Regions from separate parts of the Frankia umida genome, predicted to be linked through region 2. Evidence: riboswitches for the same ligand, from Rfam matches in the RefSeq annotation. Region 2 holds a riboswitch; each other region holds the start of a gene.
What was found. Region 2 has a riboswitch for cobalamin ahead of MXD59_RS05005 (ABC transporter substrate-binding protein). Riboswitches for the same ligand answer to the same signal wherever they lie in the genome.
Positions count from the first base shown of each region.

Region 1: it holds a riboswitch for cobalamin, as region 2 does, so the genes downstream of both, MXD59_RS16180 (VWA domain-containing protein) here and MXD59_RS05005 (ABC transporter substrate-binding protein) in region 2, are expected to answer to the same signal.
Region 3: it holds a riboswitch for cobalamin, as region 2 does, so the genes downstream of both, bluB (5,6-dimethylbenzimidazole synthase) here and MXD59_RS05005 (ABC transporter substrate-binding protein) in region 2, are expected to answer to the same signal.

Region 1 covers NZ_JALKFT010000016.1:16,986-24,090, forward strand. Annotated here, with positions in the region: gene MXD59_RS16180 (VWA domain-containing protein) at 1-2,405, opposite strand, end outside; cobalamin riboswitch at 2,656-2,803, opposite strand; gene MXD59_RS16185 (pentapeptide repeat-containing protein) at 2,935-4,065, shown strand; gene MXD59_RS16190 (GrpB family protein) at 4,107-4,658, shown strand; gene MXD59_RS16195 (response regulator) at 4,889-5,632, opposite strand; gene MXD59_RS16200 (sensor histidine kinase) at 5,629-7,083, opposite strand.
Region 2 covers NZ_JALKFT010000003.1:277,319-284,423, forward strand. Annotated here, with positions in the region: gene MXD59_RS04995 (ATP-binding cassette domain-containing protein) at 1-327, opposite strand, end outside; gene MXD59_RS05000 (FecCD family ABC transporter permease) at 327-1,454, opposite strand; gene MXD59_RS05005 (ABC transporter substrate-binding protein) at 1,465-2,784, opposite strand; cobalamin riboswitch at 2,815-3,005, opposite strand; gene MXD59_RS05010 (CbtB domain-containing protein) at 3,201-3,419, opposite strand; gene MXD59_RS05015 (hypothetical protein) at 3,877-4,251, shown strand; gene nicT (Nickel transporter NicT) at 4,552-5,742, shown strand; gene nhaA (Na+/H+ antiporter NhaA) at 5,803-7,105, opposite strand, start outside.
Region 3 covers NZ_JALKFT010000017.1:33,806-40,910, reverse strand. Annotated here, with positions in the region: gene MXD59_RS16880 (serine/threonine-protein kinase) at 1-388, shown strand, start outside; gene MXD59_RS16875 (serine/threonine-protein kinase) at 450-3,089, opposite strand; gene bluB (5,6-dimethylbenzimidazole synthase) at 3,786-4,496, opposite strand; cobalamin riboswitch at 4,538-4,715, opposite strand; gene MXD59_RS16865 (serine/threonine-protein kinase) at 4,870-7,105, shown strand, end outside.

The sequences.
Region 1 (7,105 bases), on a different contig from region 2:
CGTCCGTCGGTGACGACGACGAGCAGGGCACGGCGGGACGGGTCGCGGCGCCGTTCGGCGGTGAGCACCTGCCCGGCGCGCAGCAGGCCGGCGGCCAGCGGCGTCCGTCCGCCGGTGGGCAGGGCGTGCAGGCGGGCGGCGCCGGCCTCCACACTGGAGGTGGGGGCGAGCACCACCTCGGCGCCGGCGCCGCGGAAGGTGATCAGACCGATGCGGTCGCGGCGCTGGTAGGCGTCGACGAGCAGGGCGAGTACCGCGGTGGTGACCAGGGTCATCCGGGCCCGTGCCGCCATCGACCCGGACGCGTCCACGCAGAACAGCACCAGGTTGCCTTCGCGGGCGACACGGTGCGCGCCGCGCCGGTCGGACGGCACCAGCCGCAACGCCCTCCCCCCACCCTGGCCGCCGCCCCGGGAGGCCTCCGGGAGGGCACCCGGGACACTGCCCGGGGTGACGTCCGGGGTGAGGTCCGGGGTGGACGGGGGGGTGCGGCGGCCGCGGGCGTGCTGGTGGGGGGCGGCGGCGAGCAGGGTGGCGGGCAGGTGCAGGCCGGGGGCGGTGGCACTGGTGGCGACGACCGCGCCGCGGGTGGTGCGCGCCGGGGAACGGCGTCCGCTGGCCGACGAGGTGGCGCCGAGTCCGCCGACGGTGAGCGTCCGCGGCCGAAACAGCGCTCCCGGTGCGGCGGCGGTCCCGGTCGCGGTGGCCCGTCCCGGCAGGCCCACACCGCCGTCCCCGCCGGTGCTGGTGGCGGCGCCGTGTCGGCCGCGCTGCCCGGGTGGGGCCAGGGTGGGCCCGGTGGGACGGGGCGGGAAAGCGGGGCGACCCGCACCCGGCGGGTGGGCGCCGGATGGTGCGGCGGCCCGCGGGTCGTCGGCCAGGGTGTCCACGGTCGGGGCGTCGGCATCCGCGCCGGCAGCGGCCAGCTCGGGATCACCAGGCTGCGCGCTGTCACCGGGCCGGGCGGCGTCCCGGGCGGTGTCGAGGTCGTGGTCGTCCGGGGTGAGAAGATCACCGTCCGGGTCGAGATCGTAGGGATTGTCCAGGTCGTAGGGGGTGGTGGCCCGCGGGTCGCCGGTGTCCGGGTCGCCGGTGTCGGTCATCCCGCCCGGTTCCGCGGAACCGTCTCCCGGACCCTGACCGGACCCGCCGGGTCCCCCAGACCCGCCAGATCCACCAGGACCGTCGGGACCGTCCTCATCGTGATCGCCGTCGTCGTTCCCGCCGGGGCCCTCCGACCCATCAGGATCCTCGGGGCTGTTCCCGGTGTCGGGGTGGCGGGCGGTGGCGGCGTTCGAGGACGCGCCGGCCTGGCGGCGGGCCTCGGCCTGCTCACGGGCGGCGGTTTCGGCGGCCACGGCGTCATCGAGGCCGGCCAGGGCGTCGGCGAGGACCGCGGCGAGGGTGGCGTCGTCGAGGTCGGGGGCGTCGAACGGGCCGCGGCGGCGCCGATGCGGCAGGGCGAGGCGGGCGCCGGTGCGCAGGTCCGCGGCGCGCACGGTGTCGCGTCCCGACCAGGCGGCGAGCGCCAGCGCGGTGCGGGCCAGCACGACGTCGGCGCGCATCCCGTCGACGTCGAGGCCGGCGCAGATCGCGGCGATCGCGTCCAACGCGGCGTCGGTGAGGGTCACCGCCGGCAGCCGCACGGTGGCGGCGGCCACCCGGGCGGCGAGGCGGGCCTGCGCGGGCGCCCAGGCGGCGACGAACCCGGCCGGGTCGGCGTCGTAGGCCAGGCGGCGACGGACCACCTTGGCGCGCAGCCGCGGGTCACGGCTGGCGGCGACGGTGACGGTGAGCGCGAACCGGTCGAGCAGCTGCGGGCGCAGCTCACCCTCCTCGGGGTTCATCGTCCCGACCAGCACGAACCGCGCCGGATGCCGGGCGGACACCCCGTCGCGTTCGACGTGGGCGACACCGGTCGCGGCCGCGTCCAACAGGACGTCGACGAGATGGTCGCCGAGCAGGTTCACCTCGTCGACGTAGAGGATGCCGCGGTGGGCCGCGGCCAGCAGCCCCGGACGCAGCACACTCACCCCGTCGGCGAGCGCCCGGTCCAGGTCGAGGCTGCCGGTGACCCGGTCCTCGGACGCGCCGACCGGCAGCTCCACCAGCCGCACCGGCCGCACCACCGACACGGCCACCGGCGAGGTGGACGCGGACGAGGTGGACGTGGGGTCCGCGCCGGGTGGGGAGGCGGGCGGATGCGGTCCGTCCGGGCAGCGCGGGTCGGGGGCGGCCGGGGCGCAGGCGAACCGGCAGCCGCGGACCACCTCGACCGGGGCGAGCAGGTCGGCAAGCCCGCGGACCGCGGTCGACTTGGCCGTGCCCTTCTCCCCGCGCACCAGCAGCCCGCCGAGTGCCGGGCTGACCGCGTTGAGCAGCAACGCGAGCCGCAGATCGTCCATCCCGACGACCGCCGCCAGCGGGAACCCGCCGACCCGGTCCGCGGCGAACGGATCGGCCCGACCCGCCGGCGAGGTGGTGACACTCGACGGTTGCGCGCAACCAGACGGGAGGGCCGTGGCCGGTTCCGCGGAACCGGGTGCTGCTGTGGAACCGGGTGGTGCTGTGGAACCGGATGGTGCTGTGGGTGGTGCTGGCATGCCGCTGGTCCTCCCCAGGTCCTCGCCCGTGGTCGTCCATCGCGACGGCCGGAGTATCCTGGCTCCCGGATCCCGCGCGCCGCCGTCGGCCTTCCAACCGCGCTGGCGGTCGTGACCTGCCCCTGTGGCTGTAGGGCACGTGGAGGGCGGCGCTTTCCGGTGACAGTGGCGGGACCGCGCCGGATTCGCACCGGCTTCCTCCGCTAGCTGTCGCGTCCGCCAGCATGTCACATCCGCCAGGCCGCGGTGGCGTCGTCGTCCAGGCCCCACCTGCCGGCCCGACCCGCCGACGTGCCGCGCTCCCGGTGGGACGAGGCGAAGGAGACCCCCCGTGTCCACCCCCCGACCGGACGGCCCACCCCCCGCACCCGCCTGCACCGACCCGGAGGCGACGGGGACGGCGGGGACGGCCACGGGGTCCGTCCCGGCCGCCGGCCGGGCCACGGCGGTCACGCTCACCCTGGTGGACGTGGCGCGGGTACGGGCCGGGCTGCGCGCCGACTGCGCCCGATGCGCGGGATTGTGCTGTGTGATGCCCGGGTTCACCGCGTCCGCGGACTTCCCGATCAGCAAACCCCCCGGTGTCGCCTGCCGGCATCTGGACGGCGAGCATCGCTGCGGCATCCACACCGAGCTGACCGGACGCGGTTTCGCCGGCTGCGTCGCCTTCGACTGTCTCGGCGCCGGCCAGCAGACCACCCAGGTCACCTTCGCCGGCCGTTCCTGGCGGACCCATCCCGGCGACGCGCCGGCGATGTTCGCCGTGTTCGGGGTCCTGCGGGTCCTACACGAGTCGCTTCACCACCTGGGCGCCGCCCTGAGCGCCCTCGACCCGTCGGGTTCGGACACCGCGGCGCTGGCCGCCCGCCTGCGGGAACTGTTCACCGCCACCCTCACCCTGACCACCACCACGGACGCGGACCGGCTGCGCGCCGTCGACCTCGACCTCCACCGCCGCACCGTCCATCTCGCTCTCACCGAGGCCAGCGCCGTCCTGCGCGGCCCGGCCGCCCCGTCCACCGGCCGGGCCGGCCCGAACGACGCCGGCACCCGCGGGGCCGGCGGGCGCGGGGTCCGCGACGGGGATCTGATCGGCGCCCGGCTGGCCGGCGCGGACCTGCGCGGCGTGGTCCTCACCGGACGTCTGCTGCTCGGCGCCGACCTGCACGGCGCGGACCTGCGCGGCGCCGATCTGCGCGGCGCCGACCTGCGCGGGGCGGATCTGCGCGGCGCGGACCTGCGCGGGGCGTGGTTCCTCACCCCGATGCAGCTCGCCGCCGCCCGCGGCGACGCCACCACCCGCCTGCCCACCGGTCTCGACCACCCCACCCACTGGCCCACCACGGCCAGGGCGGACACCACGAGCACCGGCAGCACGCCAGCTCCGTCGGCCACGCCACGGGGACGGGGACGCGGCCGACCAGCAGGTGACCGCCGCCGCGGCCGGCGCACCCCGCGCTGACCAACCACAGCCGCTGACCGACCGCAGCGAGGACGCCGTGCATGTCCGCTGATCAGCCCGTGTACCTCGCCGGCTACGACCCGGCCTGGCCCGCCCGGTTCGCCGAACAACACGACCGGCTCGCGGTCATCCTCGCGCCGTGGCTGGCAGCGCAGATCACCCACATCGGGTCGACGGCGGTCGTCGGCCTGCCCGCCAAGCCCGTCATCGATGTTCTCGCTCCCGTGCGTTCCCTCGACGCGGCGCGCGGCGGCGCTGTGCCGGCGCTGGAGGCGGCGGGCTGGCTGTTCTGGCCGCAGGATCCGTGCGGCCACTACCGGCTGTGGTTCCTGCGCCCCCGCCCCGAGGCCCGCACCCACCATCTCCACGTGATCGAACACGGCGACTCCCACGCCGAAGCCCTGCTGGCCTTCCGCGACGCCCTGCGTGCCGACCCGGCTCTCGCCCGTGACTACGCGGCGCTCAAGAGCCGGCTCGCCCGCGAGCATCCGACCAACCGCAACGCCTACACCAACGCCAAGGGCGCCTTCGTCGACGAGGTCCTACGCCACGCCGGCCTTTCACCCCCACCCCGCGTCCCGCTGCCCGAATAGACGAGGGTCACGGACGAACCGAGCACGATGGACCGGTTGGCCAACGCCCCGGCCTGTCGAGAAGGCCCTGCGTCGAGAAGGCCCTGCGCGGCGCCGGCATCGCACTCTCCGGTTGAGAAGTGTGCGGTGTGGCGCACGACCGCGCCGCGGACGGGACCTTCCTGACCGTGGCTGCCGCGCCCAGCCGGCTCGGCTGGTCAGCGGACGGGTTCGTGCGTCTTCATCGAGGGTCAGAGCAGGCCGGCGTCGTGGACGAGCAGGGCGAGCTGGGTGCGGTTGGTCAGGTGCAGGTGGGTGAGGATGCGGGTGATGTGCGCTTTGACGGTGGCGGTCGACAGGTGCAGCCGGGTGCCGATCTCGGCGTTGGTGTGGCCGTGGCCGACGCCGAGGGCGACGTCGTGTTCGCGGGGGGTGAGGCCGGCCAGGGCGGTGCGGGCGCGGATGTGGGTGTCGGCTTCGGTGGTGGTGCGTGCGAGCAGGCGGCGGGTGATCTGGGGGGCGAGGATGGGTTCGCCGGCGGCGACGCGCAGCACCGCCTCGACGATGCGGGTGGGCGGGGCGTCCTTGAGCAGGAAACCGCCGGCGCCGGCGCGCAGGGCGGCGAGGACGTTGTCGTCGGTGTCGAAGGTGGTCAGCACGATCACCTCCGGCGGGTGGGGGCGGGCGCGTAGCCGGCGGGTGGCGCTCAGCCCGTCGAGTCGGGGCATGCGCAGGTCCATGAGGACGACGTGCGGTGTGTGGGTGTCGACGGCGGTCAGGGCCTGCGCGCCGTCGCCGGCCTGCCCGACCACGGAGATCTCCTGCTGCTCGCCGTCGGGTGTTCCGCTGCCGCGGGCGCCGTCGAGCATCAGGGTCAGGCCCGCGCGTACGAGCGGGTCGTCGTCGACGAGCAGTACCCGTACCCGCGGGCGCACCCACCCGGCCGGTGCCGGTGTGGTGGAGGCCTGCGCGTCGGGCGGTTCGGGATGTGTCATCGGGGCCAGGGCAGCTGGGCGTGCAGGTGGAACGTTCCGTCGACGTGCTGGTGGTCGAGTTGGCCGCCGGCCAGGCGGACCCGTTCGGTGAGCCCGACCAGCCCCATCCCGGAGCCCGCTGACACCGGTGACGCTGTCTGGGGCGGGGTGGTCGTCGACGCGGGCGCTACCGGTGCTGTCGGCGTCGGGGGCGCGTCGGGGGTGGCGGGCAGCGGGTTGACGAGGTCGAGGGTCAGGCCGCGACCGGGGCCGCCGCGGACGGTGAGGTGGACGGGCTGGCCGGGGGCGTGCCGGTGGGCGTTGGTCAGGGCCTCCTGTACCACCCGGTAGGCGGCCCGCCCCACCGCGGGCGCCAGGGTGTCGATCTCGGGGAGGCGCCCGGTGGCACGGTCGCGGTCGTCTGCGCGGCGGCCGTCGGGGTCGGCGACGGGTTCGGTCTGGGCGCCACGGTCGTCCTGTTCGCAGGCGGCGGGGCAGGCGGCTGGAGGGGCGGGCAGGTCACAGGTGTGGCGGATGGGGGTGCCGGCGGCGCGGACCCGGGCGAGCAGCTGCGGGAGGTCGGTGAGGGTGGGTGGGGGCCCCGCGGTGTGCTCGTCGTCGTCGCGGAGGACGGCGATGACGTCGCGCAGCTCGTCGAGGGCGCCGGCCACCTGCTCGCGGATCACGCCGGCGGCCTGCGCCAGGGCCTGCGGTGGCGCGTCCGGCCGGTACTGCAGTGCCCCGGCGTAGGTGGCGAGCAGGGACAGCCGGTGGGCGAGCACGTCATGCATCTCCCGGGCCAGCCGGGTGCGTTCGCCGGCGCGGGCCGCCGCGACGCGACGGGCCCCGTCGGCTTCGGCGCGCCGCGCTCGTTCTTCCAGCGAGGCGAGCAGCGCCGCCCGGGCGCGGGCGAGCCTGCCCCAGCCCAGCAGGCCGGCGTGGGCGACGACGACCAGTGCCAGCAGCCAACCAAGCGGGAGCCCCTCCGGCGGTCGCAGCACCCCGCGGGTGACGTGCGCGCCGATGCCGGCCGTGGCGACGGCGAGTGCCACCGGCAGCCGGCGACGGGCCGCGACATGCAGGACCGCCAGGGTCGCCGGCACGGTGGCCGTCGAGGAGAACGCGGCCAGGGCCGCGAGTAGCAGCGCCGTGGGCACCGGGGCGCGGATCAGCGCCGCCAGCAGCGCCCAGCCGACCAGCCCGGCCGCGATGTCCGCTGCCGCCCAGCCGCTGTGCGGATGGTCGGCGATCTGAGCCCACACGGTGAGGCCGACCGGTGCGGCGCACACGACCAGTGTGATCACGGTTGCCGTGGTCCGCGCCTGACAGCGGGCCTGCCGATCCTGCGATGTCTGGCTGTCGCTGCGGCCGTCCGCGGTGCTCGGGGTGCGCAGGTCCAGGCGGCTCAGCCCGCTGAGGCCGCCGGCGACGACGGCCAGGCCCACCGGCCGCAGGCGCTGCGCTGGATGCATGAGCCGAAGGGTACGGGCCTCT
Region 2 (7,105 bases):
GATGCGGCGGGCCCGCTCCCGCGGGGTCAGGGCGGTGAGGTCCGCGCGGTCGAGGGTGATCCGGCCGGCCAGCGGTGGTTGCAGGCCGGCGAGGGTGCGCAGCAGGGTGGATTTGCCGGTGCCGTTCGGGCCGAGCAGGACGGTGAGCTCGCCGCGGCGGGCGAGCGCGGTCAGGCCGGTCAGCACGGCGGTGCGCCGTCGGCCGTGCCGGTAGCCGATGGTCAGACCGACCAGCCGCAGCCCGCCGGTCGTCGCCGGGTTGGCCAGGCCGGCGGGGTCGGTGGGGTCGATCGGGTCGGCCGGGTCGGGACGCTCGACGTCGGCCATCAGACGGTTCTCGCGACGGTAGAGCTGGCCCGCAGCAGCACCGCGATGACGATCGGCGCGCCGATCAGGGAGGCCACGATGTTGATCGGCAGCGCCAGACCGGTACCGGGCACCTGGGCGACGATCGAGCAGAACAGCGACACGACCGCCCCGGCGAGCGCGCAGGCGGGCAGCAGAACACGATGGTCGGCGGTGGCGAGCAGCCGGCGGGCCAGATGCGGCACGGCGATGCCGAGGAAGCTGATCGGGCCGCAGAACGCCGTCACCGTCCCGGCGAGCAGCGATGCGCCGAGCAGGGTGACAGTACGCAGCCGGCGGACGTGCACCCCCACGGTGCGGGCGTAGTTCTCCCCGAGCAGCAGGGCGTTGAGCGGCTTCATCGAACCGAGCGCGAGCAGCAGGCCGGCCCCGATCGTCGGCGCGAACACGACGAGGTCGCCGGGGGAGACCCCGGAGTAGCTGCCGAGCTGCCAGGTCCAGTACTGCAGGGCACGCTGCGGCGCGGTCCAGGTCAGCAGCAGCCCGATGAACGAGAACACCGCCGCGCCGACGATGACGCCGATGACGAGCAGGGTGACGACCGAGCGGACCCAGCGGGCGAGCAGCAGCACCGCGGACAGCACCACGGCCGCGCCCAGGGCACCGGCGGCGACGACCGCGACCCGCCCGGTACCGATGGCGCCGGCGGTGAACGCCCCCGCCGACCCGCCGGCACCGGTGACCACGAGGGCGACGCCGAGGCTCGCCCCGGCGCTCACCCCGAGCGAGTACGGATCGGCCAGCGGATTACCGAACAGGGTCTGCATCTGCAGGCCGGCCACCCCGAGGGCGGTACCGGCGAGCGCCGCCGTCGCCGCCCGTGGCAGCCGCACCTGTGTGATCACCACCGACCAGCGTGGATCGGTGGGGTCCGCGCCGACGAGCACCCGCAGGGTGTCCGGCAACGGCACCCACACCGAGCCGACCGCGACGGCGAGCAGGAACATCGCCGCGGTCGCGACGGCGAGGCCGAGCAGCGCGCCGACCGGCCGCCGCCTGGCCACGGCCGCAGGAGCACCGGTCGCCTGTGCGTCGACCGCCAGTCGATGATCGACGACGACGCCGCCGGCGGGCAGGCCCGCGGTCACGATGCCCGGCTCATGAGGTCAGCCGACGGTAGAAGGCGAACCGGTGGTCCTTCGCCAGGTCGGGATGCAGGATCGCGACGAGGTCGCCGAGGACGAGATCGGGGCCGGTGACCCCGCGTTCCCAGTAGTCGTTACCGCCACCAGGGCCGATCACCAGCGTGTTCGTCCACACCTGGCCGCCGGCGCGGGTCGCGGCCAGCGTGCCGTAACGGGAGTCCTCCTTCGTCGCGTCGCCGATCGTCTTCCACTCGCCGTCGGCGAGCCAGATCGGCGCGGACCCGGCCTTGGCATACACCGCCTCGAAGGCGAGTTCCAGGCTGCCGGTGTCGCGGGTGCCCGACCACGGGTAGCCGGCACCGGCGTCGGCGAGAAGCTTGCCGACGTAGCTGCCGCCCGAGGGCATGTACCAGGTGCCCTGGTACATCGAGCCCGGCAGGACGGCGACCGGCTGCTGACCGGCACCGCTGACCTTCGCGGCGATCGCGGTGTAGTCGCCGGCGATCCGGTCGAAGACCTTGCCGGCCTTCTCCTCGTCGCCGGTGAGCGCGGCCATCACCTTGATCCATTCGGCGCGGCCGAGTGGGTCGCCCTCCAGCCATTCGGCGTTGGCGACGACCGGGACCCCGCCGCGCCGGATGGCGGCGTAGTCCGGTGAGTCGGTGCCGTCGGTCATCAGCACGTCCGGCCGGCCGGTGACGACCTTCTCGACGTTGATCTTCCCGCCGGCGGCGTACTCGGTGACCCTGCCCTCGGTGATCAGGCGGCGGATGTCGGCGTTGACGACGCTGGCGGCGCTGGCCACCCCGGTCAGGGTGTCGGTGCGGTCCAGGTCGACGAGCAGCGGCAGATGGGTCGTCGATCCCGAGTACAGGCTGCGGATCGGCACCTCGATCCGTGGCGCTGATCCGAGCGCGCCGGTGAGCGTCGGCGCGGGCGCGCCGCAGTGCACCAGCACATAGGACTCGGGCCGGCCATCCGGGTAGGGCTGTTTGACGGTGAGTACCTGATAGCTCTGGTGATAGCTGATCGTGACGTTTCGGGCGTGGCTGAACGTCGATTTGACCGGGAAGTAGTCGGTGTCCTGCCTGAAGTCGGTGATGCAGCCGCGGGCGTCGGTTCCGCCCGCCGACCCCGGGTCGTCGTCCCCGCAGGCACCGAGGGACACCGCGGCAAGGAGCGCGGCGAGGACAGCGACCAGCGGCCGGACGCCACCACGGCAGCGGCGCGCCCACCTCGGCGACCGCGCAGGGGACGGATCGGATCTCCCGGGCTCGCCGCGGTGGCGTCGTCCGGCATCGATGGGAAGAAAAAGGTATGTCGGCGCGCGCACGCGGACCGCCTCTCCAACACCTCGTGGAAGGGTCACTCGGATGCCGTGGCCGGTCTCCTGGCTGACGGGTAAGCCTTCCCCGGCCCGCCTTCCCAGGCGCAACAGCAGCCCAGTGACTCCACGCGGACGACGTGGAAAAGGCCGGGAAATCCCGATCACAGTGGCGAGGGCCGCGCCGGCCTGTCACCGGCTTCCCGAACACCACGACATGGCAAAAATATGCTGAAAATTATCTGCCCGCAAGAAGTACTGGCTGATTGTGCTGCTATCACCCGGAATTTCTGCCGGTCAGTGAACCAAATGCCGGAAGAATGCCGAAGCAGGGAGATGGCCGGCCAGAACGCGAGTCATCGGGAAGGGAAACCAGCCCGGTCTCGTGGCGCGACCGCCGCCGCATCCGCGTCGTCAACCCCTGCTCAGTGGCAGGGGAAGCCGAGGAAGTGACGCGCGTCATGGACGAACTCGTGGATATGCGTATCCGAGCCGAACATCGACGTGGCGCCCTGATCGACTCCGATGAAGTAGAGCAGTAGCAGCGACAGCAGCGCGGTCAGGCCCAAGGCCGCCGCTCGAGCCGTCAGCGGGAAGGAGATCGACCGATGCCGCGACTGCGGATCGGCGATGGGTGTCGTCATAGGTGCCCCCTGGGATTGTGCGTCCCGACTGGTTGGACTGCTGGTGCTCGGGTCTGACTCCCGCCCCGCCGCCCCGAAGGACGGACGGGCCGGTCACAGTGGCGCAACCGTGCCGGGATTTCACCGGCTTCCTCGCACAAGCAATCGGATTATCTGGTTTCCACCGGGTTCCTGTCAACAACTGAGAACAGAACGGACAATGTGGCCAGCCGGCTCGGTGTGACCGGAGCGGGCAGGTTCGACGGGAACCCTGGGGTCGCGCCACGGCCACCGGGCTGGGGCCGATCATCGCGGGGTGGGCTTCTGGGATCCCGCAAGGACCGTCTGGTAGTGCCCGACTCTGGCGAGCCGGGAGGTGCGGAACGTGAGCGTGTCCTGTGCGGCTCACCTGCCATGATTATGTCACTGAGAGTTACATTTCATCCGAATGGGTAATCGCCCGGACGCCAGAGAAGCTGTGGCGGAGACTGTGAAGCCCCGACGGCCGGTCGACGATGACGAAGAAGATGACGAAGAATTCGCGACTGTCCCCCGGGCGGAGTACGAGCGACTGCAGGCCAGCCGGCGCCAGTTCGGCGCCGAGACCAGCCGCGGCCACATCCTGCGCGACGAACAGGCGCGGTTGCGGCAGCTCATCGCTGACGTAGCAGCCGCCCTGGGGCGGCCGAACAGCCCCATCTGCATGTCGTGTGTACCCGCTGCGGCACGCTGCGCGAGATCGCGGAGCCCGGCCGAACCCGCTCCCGGCGCGGTCGCGCATCTGGCGGCGATCCCCGGGCTGGATGTCGTCGGCCCCGCGACGCTTGCCATCTATGGACGCCGCGAGCGCTGATGGGCCGCCTGACGGCGCCCCATCAGCCAAACCAGCGCGGTCGGCCCCACATCATGCCAGTTGCAACATCCTTGCAAGAGCGACATAGTTGCATCTGTGTTGATGCCGGCGGGTCGACGGAGCCCTTCCGGCGCCTCCGGCTGACCTGTCCGATCCGGTGCCCCGCAGTCACGACACGGACCACTCGCCGATCCAGCCGAGCGATGTGGGTCCTGCTTCCGCGTGGCCGCTCGGCCTGCGCCCGGCCCATTCCCTCCTGGGCCCGCGTCGAGCCTGTTCCCCGCAGTGAGGAGACCTCTGGTGGCCCACCCATCCCCCGGCGTCGGCGAGCCGTCCCTGCCGAGGCGGCTGGCCCGGTTCCGGCACAGCCTCACGGGGGCGGACAAGCGGTCCCTGGCGGGGATGACCGCGTTTATCGTCCTGCTGCACGTGGTGGGATTTGTCGTTCTGCTCACCCTTGTCACCCCGCATGGCTACCATCTCGGCGGCGACCATCCGGTGTTCACCGCCGGGGTCGGCGTCCTGGCCTATACCTTCGGACTCCGCCACGCCTTCGACGCCGACCACATCGCCGCTGTCGACAACACCACTCGTAAGCTCATCGCCGACAACACGGCGCGGGAAGCCGAAGGTGCGGGCCCGCAACGCCGACCGCTCTCGGTCGGGTTCTGGTTCTCCCTCGGCCACTCGACGATCGTCTTCGCGCTCGCGTTCCTGCTTTCGGTCGGTATCAAGTCCCTGGTCGGGCCGGTCGAGGACGACTCCTCCAGGCTTCACACCATCACCGGCGTGATCGGCCCGTCGGTCTCAGGTGTCTTCCTGTGGGTGTTGGGGATCCTGAACCTCGCCGCCCTGCTTGGCATCGTCAAGGTCTTCCGCGAGATGCGCAACGGGCACTACAACGAGCAGGAACTCGAGCGACGGCTGGACTCCCGCGGTTTTATGAACCGTTTCCTCGGTGGCCTGACCAGGACGGTCACCAAGCCGTGGAACATCTACCCGATCGGTGTGCTGTTCGGCCTCGGATTCGACACCGCGACCGAGGTTGGCCTGCTCGTCCTCGCCGGCGGCGCCGCGGCGTTCGACCTGCCCTTCTACTCGATCCTTGTGCTGCCGATCCTGTTCGCCGCCGGCATGTGTCTCATGGACACCATTGATGGTGTGTTCATGAACGCCGCCTACGGCTGGGCATTCGCCCGTCCGGTTCGCAAGGTGTTCTACAATCTGACCATCACCACCATCTCGGTGATCGTTGCGCTCGTTATCGGCACGATCGAACTTGTCGGTGTCCTTGCTGACCGGTTCACGATCGAGTCCGGGCCGTTCGCCTGGATCGCCAACATCAACCTCGACTACGCCGGCTACGGCATCGTCGGCCTTTTCTTCCTCGCCTGGGCCATCGCGCTCGCTGTCTGGTACTTCGGCCGCGTCGAGGAACGCTGGACCGCCAACCTCCCCAGCGAATCGACCCAGCCCGCCGAAACCAGCTGACCATGCTGTCACCCGGGATGGCCGGGATGGGTGGGGCGTACTGGTTCGGTTGGCTGTCGGTCAGGCCCGGTCCTGGTAGATGTCGGGGATACCGTCGTGGTCGCGGTCGACCGTTTCCGCTTCCTGTATCCGGCGGTAGACACGGCTGCGCAGGCGCAGGGCCACGGCGGCCAGCAGGGCGGCGAGCAGGGAGCCGGTCAGGACGGCGATCTTGACGTGGTCGTCGCGTGTGCTGCCGGTGCCGAAGGCCAGTTCGCCGATGAGCAGGGAGACGGTGAATCCGATACCGGCGAGGACGGCCAGGCCGAGGACGTCGACCCAGGCCAGCCCGTCGTCGAGGGTGGCACGGGTGAAGCGGGCCACCAGGTAGGTGGCGGTCATGATGCCCAGTGGTTTTCCGACGACGAGGCCGATGACGATGCCGACGGCGGCGCGGTCGGAGAGCGCGTCGGTCAGTCCGTTCAGGCCGCCGATGGTGACTCCGGCGGAGAAGAACGCGAAGACCGGTACCGCCACTGCGGCGGAGAGGGGTCGCCAGCGGTGTTCGAAGTGCTCGGCCAGCCCGGGGCCCGCGTCGGGTCCACCGGCGCGCTTGCTGCGCAGCACCGGCACGGCGAAGCCCAGCAGCACGCCGGCGACGGTGGCGTGCACGCCGGAGGCGTGGACGAGTGTCCAGGTGGCGGCGGCCAGAGGCAGCAGGAGCCACCATGAACGCACCCGGCGTTGCACCAGCAGGGTGAACACCGCCAGCGGCACCAGGGCGCCCAGCAGCGGGAGGACGCGGAGATCCCGGGTGTAGACGACGGCGATGATGACGATGGCGATCAGGTCGTCGACGACCGCGAGGGTGAGCAGGAAGGTCCGCAGCGCGGACGGCAGATGCCGGCCGATGACCGCGAGCACCGCCAGGGCGAAGGCGATGTCGGTGGCGGTCGGGATCGCCCAGCCGCGTGCGGCGTCACCGCCGAGGTTGACCAGCGTGTACAGCATGGCCGGGACGGCCACGCCACCGACGGCGGCGAGGACCGGGACCGCGGCTCGTCGGGGGTCGCGGAGGTCCCCGGCGACGAACTCGCGTTTGAGTTCCAGCCCGGCGACGAAGAAGAAGATCGCCAGCAGGCCGTCGGCGGCCCACTGGGCCAGGGTGAGGTTCAGGTGCGCCCAGGACGGGCCGACCTGGTAGGACAGCATCGACTGGTAGGACTCCGACCACGGTGAGTTCGCCCAGGCGAGGGCCAGGACCGTGGCCGCGAGCAGCAGCGCGCCACCGATGGTCTCCCGGCGCAGGATCGCGGCGATGCGACGGGTCTCGGGCCACGACCTGCGATCGAACACGCTGAACCGGCGAGGCGGGGGCTGACTC
Region 3 (7,105 bases), on a different contig from region 2:
GCGGGTGGAGCCGACTCCGCCGCCGGCTCAGGGCGGTCTGGCACCGGGGCCGGGAGGCGACCCGGGTGCCGGCGGCGCCGGAGCGGACGGTCGCGGTGGCGCGCAGCGGGGCCCGTCGGCGCCGACCCGGAGCCGACCGGTCGGGCCCGATGGCACGCTGGCCCCGTCCCCCGTCGGCCCGTCGGCCACTGCCAGGGTCACGACGACGCCCAGCCTCCCGGGTTCCGCGAGTCCCACGCCCTCCCCGACCACCGGTCCGACCTCCGGGGCGTCCCCGACCGTCGGGCCGACCACCAGCACCGAGCCGACGCTCGGCGCGTCCCCGTCCGCCGGCTGCCCGACAGGCCCACCCAACGGCCAGGCCGGCGGCACACCGCCGCCCTGCTGACGGACGTCCCACCCGGGTCGACCCCGAAGGCCGGGTGGATCACACCATCGCGCCGAGTGGGTCACACCATGACGATCCCGGCGCGGGTGCCCTCGGCGGAGACCAGTGACTGCCAGCCACGCCCGGTCGGGCAGGCAGTGCCGTCCGAGGAGGGGACGTCGCAGGTGGGCGTCGAACCGGCGCTCGCGGTCGACGTCGACCTGCCGGTGGGTCTGATCGTCGGCAACGCCGTCGCCCGCACGGTCGGCTTCGCGGTCGTGGGCCTGGCCGACGTGGGTTCGGGCGATGGTTCGCTGGTCGGCGACGGCGGATCAGGGTCGGGGGTGCGGGTCGGCGACGCCGGGGCATGGGTGGGCGTCGGGGCGCTGCTGGGCTCCGGGGCGGCCGGCGACGGCGTCGCCCGGGTCGGCGCCGGGGCCGGAGCCGCCGGTCCCGCACCGCCACCCGCGCCCCGGGTAGCCGCGGTCGAACCACCCACCCTCGTCCGACCGTCCTGCGAGGTAGCGGGCCCGGTCAGCCCGGTGCCACCCTGACCATCCGCGCCGCCCGGTCCGGCGGGAATGCCCGTCGTGCCGATACCGGCTCCCGGCGACACCGGCACGCCCCCGGACGTCCCTCCGCTGACCTGGGATGTCGGTGTCGGAGCCGACGGCGAGTCGCCACCGCCACCGAGCGCGGCGACCACCACCGCGACGAGCACCAGGGTCAGCCCGATCGCACCGATCACGACCCACCTGCGGTACTCACCCATACGGGAGCGGGAGCCCGGAGCCCGATGCCCGCCACCGCCAGTCGACGAACGCCGATCCCCCACCCCGCTTGTGCCCCCCGGACGGACCGGACGTTGACCGGACGTCCCACGCCCGCCCGCGGCACGCACCGCGGTCTCGGCCGCGGCCGCCGAGACGGCCGTGGACGCGGCGGCGGGAGCACCAGCCGCTTTCTTCGACGCCGCGGCACCACCGGTCAACGGCGGGGCCATGACCGTCACCGCGGAGTCGGGATGCGAACCGCCCGGCAGGTCCGCCGGCTCCGCCCGCCCCGCCGATGCGCCCGACGACCCCGCCGACGAACGTGACCCAGCCGACGCACGCGTGCCCGCCGGCGAACGTGATCCGGAAGTCGAACGCGGCGCTGACGGCGAACGCGCCCCCGAGGACGAGCGGGCCCCGGACGAGCGCGCCCCGGGCACAGCCGTCCGACCGGCCGGTGGTGGTACCAACTCGGTGTGCTCGGTGGGAGCCGTGTCGAGCCCGGGGTGTGGCAGGGGCAGGGGCAGGGACGGCGGCACCGGAGTCGGCGTGGTGATCGGTTCCTCGGCGTCGGCCTCGTCGCCGGTCCTAGCGTCGGTCCCGCTTGCGGTGCCACTTCCGGTGCCACGTGCGGTCTCGGTCTTCGGCTCGGTCTCGGTCTTCGGCTCGGTCTCGGAAGCGGTCCGCGCGGCGGCTGCCGGACGTCCCGTCGCTGACCGGAGCATCGAGGGGATGGCCACCGGGGTGGTCGCCGGCTCATCGAAGCCGGCCACCGCGGAACCAGCGGCATCCGCGGGGACCGCCGCGGCCGCGGGGACCGCCGAGACCGACCGGTTCCTCGGAGCCGACAGGTCAACCCGAGCCCGCGAATCCGCCCGAGCCGACGAGTCCGCGGGGACTGCCGGGTCCGACGGGGACGAGGGGGACGAGGGGGACGAGGGAGCGACGGGAACGGCCGCCTTGTCGCCGGTGGTCGTGGCCGGCAGCGACGTCAGCAGCGCCGCCGCCTCGCCGGACGCGCCCGAGCGGACGGGGACAGGCACCCAGGAGGGAACACCGGTCCGCGAGCGGACCTGCTCAGGCACGGGAATCGAGTGGACCCGGCTCGACGCGGGGGGCGTGTCCAGGCCAAGACCGGCGGCCATCCCCGCGAGACCAGGCAGCAGGGCCCGCAGCTGATCGACGTCGGGCCGCTGCTGCGGGTCCTTCGCGAGCATCGCGGCCAGCACGGCCCACAGCTCGTCGGGGATGCCCGGTGGCCGTCCCGGCGCGAGGTCCGCGTGCGCACGCAGGATGGAGAGCATCTCCCGGCCGGCGAACGGCGCGACGCCACAGAGCATCTCGTAGAGCATCGTTCCGGCGGCGTAGACGTCCGCGGCCGGGCCGACCACTCCCCCGTCGACGCTTTCCGGCGCCATGTACAGCGGGGTGCCGAGCATCCCGCCGGGGACGGTCAGGCGGGTCGCCGAGGCGCACAGCCCGGCGATCCCGAAGTCGGAGACCTTGGGCTGCGAGGTCCCGTCCCGCCGGTCGAGCAGCACGTTCTCCGGTTTGAGGTCACGATGGACGATGCCCAGCCGGTGCGCGGTCGCCAGCCCGGTGAGGATGTCGACGATCAGGCCGACCGCCTCGGCGGGCGGTAGCGTGCGCCGTCGATGCAGTTCCTGGCGCAGGTCCGAACCGTCGACGTACTCCATCACGATGGCCAGATCACCGCGTTCGGCGACCAGGTCGTGAATGGCCACCACGAACGGCGACTGAACCCGGATCAGGATGGCGCGTTCCCGCATGAACCGGGCGACCACGCCAGGGTCGGCGGTGAAATGTGGCAGCAGCAGTTTGAAGGCAAGAACATTGCCTGCCTCGTCATGGCCGCGCCACACCTCGCCCATACCGCCCCGGCCGACCCGGGTCAGCAGGGTGTAGGAACTTCCCAGCCTTCTAACCACTGCTTCTTCTCACCACTGCTGGCCATCACCACTTCGCTACGCAGTTCCAGGTCGATTCCGCCGGCGTCTCCCCCATGCGTCGCGCGCGTCGCCCCCTCCCGCGCCGGAGCCGGCAGCCTGACTGCCGTCGTTCTCCGTGCGCCCGCGGGCACGGACCACTACCCGGCGGTCCCAGGTGCGGTCCCTGGTCAGGATGCCGGACGACGCCGAACGCACGGTCCGAGGTGAATATGGGTTTCATCACCGGGGGTGGACGGTTCCCCCGCGAACCCGTCGGTATGCCAGGCCGCAGCCACCGTGACGGGTCCGCGACCCGCCCGCATCCGGGTGGCCACCACCATCCCGAGGGCCACCTGGATGGCCCGAACGGGCAGCCCACAAACGGGCCCGGTCCCGAACCCCGACCGAGACCCTGGAATGCCGAAGGGGCCTGGAACGCCGAAGGGGCCTGGAACGCCGAAGGGGCATAGCCCTGATACCGAACGCCGCAGACCTGATACCGAACGCCAGCAGCTCTGGAACCGGGGACCGGGGACCTGATGCCGAGGCCTGGTAGGTGTGATGCCGAGGGTTGTTCAGGGATTGCGGCCTCTCCCTACCAAACAACCCTCGGCATGCGGCCGAGGCCGGCATGTGCACGAGCGGACGAACAGGCGGACTAATGGGCGGATGGGCGAACGACCGACCGTGGCCTCGTCACGGCTGGGTCTGGGTCTCGGCCTCCGCCTGGGTCTCGGCCTCGGTCTCGGGACGGGCCTGCCACCGCTCGCGGTGCAGGACGTCGGCCAGCGGGCGGCGTCGGGCCCAGCCGTGCCGCTCCAGGTCGGGCAGTTCACGCAGGGCTGTCACCGGGCCCAGGCACAGCCAGGCGACCGGGCGGATGCCGGCCGGGATCGCGAGCAGGTCGCGGACGAACGGTTCGCGGTAGAACGACACCCAGCCGACGCCGAGGCCCTCCGCGGTCGCGGCCAGCCACAGGTTCTGCACCGCCAGGCAGACCGAGTAGAGCCCGGTGTCGGCGATCGCATGCCGGCCCAGCACCGCGGGGGCACCGCGGGCCGGGTCGTAGGTGACGACCAGCGACAGCGAGGACGCCAGCACCCCGTCGATGCGGATCGGGGCGAACCGGGCGGCCCGCGCGGCGTCCAGGGACTCGGTGAACACCGCCCGCTCGCGCTGGACATGCGCGGCGAAGGCACGCCGGGTGGCGAGGTCGGTGACGACGACGAAGTCCCAGGGCTGGCTCAGCCCGACACTCGGCGCGGCATGCGCGGCGGCGAGCACGCGGTGCAGCACCGCGTCGGGCACCGGGGCGCCGGTGAACTCGCCGCGTACATCCCGGCGGCGATACAGCAGGTCGTAGAGGGTTTCGGTCTCGATGGTGCGACGATCACGTTCGGTGGACACGCCAGGCTCCCGCTGCCGGGCCGCCGGTGAGGGCGGCGCTGTGGCGGGGCCGGTCTTCGGACTCCCGGATCGACGCCGACCGCCCGCCTTCCCAGGCCGATCCGGCCCAGTGGCTGCGTGGGAGACGCGTGGGCGGCTGCTCCCCGGTCACCGCGGCGGGCCCGTGCCGGACTTCCACCGGCTTCCCGATTCTTCCCGGTCACCCGGGACACCCCGCATACGTTGCCGGGGCGGACGCTACCCGCTCGCCGGCTCCGGTCCGCCGGTTCGTCACCCGTCCGGGCCAGTCACGTCCGGGCCAGTCACGTCCGGGACGAACGACGCGACCGTCGGCGCAGGAGCGGCGGGAGAGCCGGCGGGTTGCGGCCGAACCGTGAAAACGGCGCCCGGGCCCATTTCCCGAGGACTTTTCACTCCGGTATGGTTCCTCCGAGCAGCCGGGCTCACCGGAGTGCAACTGGTCGGATCACGTCGGACGGGGAGCAGCGTGACGGTCGGCCCGGGATTCCCGCCTGGCGAACGTCCAGTGCCGGGTGTCGGCACTGGCGGCCGGTGGGAGCTGCCCGGACTACCCCTTCGCCCGCACGATCCGGACGAAATCGGACCATATCGCCTGCAGCGTGTTCTCGGCGAAGGCGGGATGGGGACCGTCTACTATGCCGCCCGCGACGGGGCCGCCCCGGTGGCGGTCAAAGCCATCCGTTCCGAGTACGTCCTCGCGCCGGGTTTCCGGGGCCGATTCCTGCGGGAAATCGAGAACGCCCGGCAGGTGCAGCCCTTCTGCACGGCGGCGGTCCTCGACTTCGACACCGGTGACACCCCCTACCTGGTGACGGAGTATGTCAACGGCCCCGATCTGCGCCAGCAGATCACCTCCGGTGTGCCGCTGTCGGAGCACGACACCAAACGGTTCGCGATAGGTGTGGCCTCGGCGCTGCGGGCCATTCACAACGCCGGGGTGGTGCACCGGGATCTCAAGCCGGCGAACGTGCTGCTGGCCGTTCTCGGCCCGCGGGTCATCGACTTCGGGGTGGCCGCGGCGCTGGTCGGGCCCGCGCGCACGGGGGCCGACCGCGGCGACGATCCGGACGTCCCGCAGTGGCTGACCCCGGCCTACATGGCCCCGGAGCAGGCGCAGCGCGCCCGCCATCAGGGCAGTTTCGACATCTCCCGGCCGGCGGACGTCTTCGCCTGGGCCGGTGTGGTGCTGTACGCGGCGACCGGCCGGGCGCCGTTCGGTGAGGGCAGTTTCGCGGAGCTGTTCGACCGGGTCGTCTACGAGGAGCCGGACCTGTCCGGCCTCGCCCCCGACCTCGAGGTGATCGTCCGCCGGGCGCTGCACAAGAACCCCTACCGTCGCCCCGACGCCGGCCAGCTGATCGCCAGCCTGCTGGGGGACGCCGAGGCGGAACCGGCCGACCAGGTCTGGGAGACCACGATCATCGCGCCACCGCGGCAGACGGTCCCCGAGCCGACCGGGAGGCCCCCTGACATCCGGTCCCTGAACGGCGATGCGGGCGGCGCGAACGGCGCGGGCGCTGGAATCGCCCCCGGCACCCGGGCGCCGGAGCCGGGGCGGCCACGGCGCCGTCGGCGCGCGGTGGCGGGCCTGATCGTGGCCATCGCGGCGGTCCTGGCCCTGGTCGCCGTGCTGGTGCCGACCTCGCCGATCTCCCCGTGGCATCCCTACGCCCGGCTGGGGGCATGCTCGACCGTCAACATCTACACCGGGCAGCACGGCACCCCGTACAACGCCTACGGCAAGAAGCTGGCCGCCCGCATCACCGAGCGCTATCCCGGTACCGCCGTGGATGTGCTGGCCACCAACGGCACCGGCGACAACCTGCTGCGCCTGCAGGACCCGGCCGGCGCGACCTGCGCGATGGCCGTGGTCCAGCTCAACACCACCGTCGACGCGCGGTTCGGGGTCAACCAGTTCAGCAACATGCCGCTGACCGACCTGCGCACGGTCGGCCCGCTCTGGTTCGACCTGCTCCACCTGATCGTGCGGGCCGATTCGCCGATCACCACCGCGGCGCAGCTGTGTGACCGCACGATCTCCACCGGCCTGAAAAGCTCCGGCACCGAACAGCTTGGTCAGGTGCTGTTTCAGAACCTGCTGAAATGCACACCGTCGAAGGTGGCCAGCGACCTTCCCCGGGGCCTGGCGGATCTGGCCGCCGGCCGCATCGACGGCCTGTTGTGGGCCGGCGGGGCACCAACCCCGCAGATTGTGCGGGCCCTGGGTGACGGGCTGCGGATACGGCTGTTGCCGCTGGCCGACGAACTTCCGGCGATGATGGCGAACTGGGACGCCGCCTACCGCTTCCGGCTCGGCTCCAGGTTCATCGCCGGCCGGGTGTACGAGTCGGTGCCCGTGACCTCCGGCGACTACGGCGACGTGCCGGCGGTGAACACCATTGGTGCGCCCAACGGGCTGGTCGTCGACAAGGGCGCCGATCCGGATCTGGTCGCTTTCGCCGCACGCACCCTGGACATCCACCGCGCCGACTTCGAGTGGGCCCTGTGGGGGGCCGACGACGGGCGGCAGTTCCGCTCCGTCCACGACGCCATTTCGACCAGCTCGCTGTACTGCCTGGTCCCCCTGG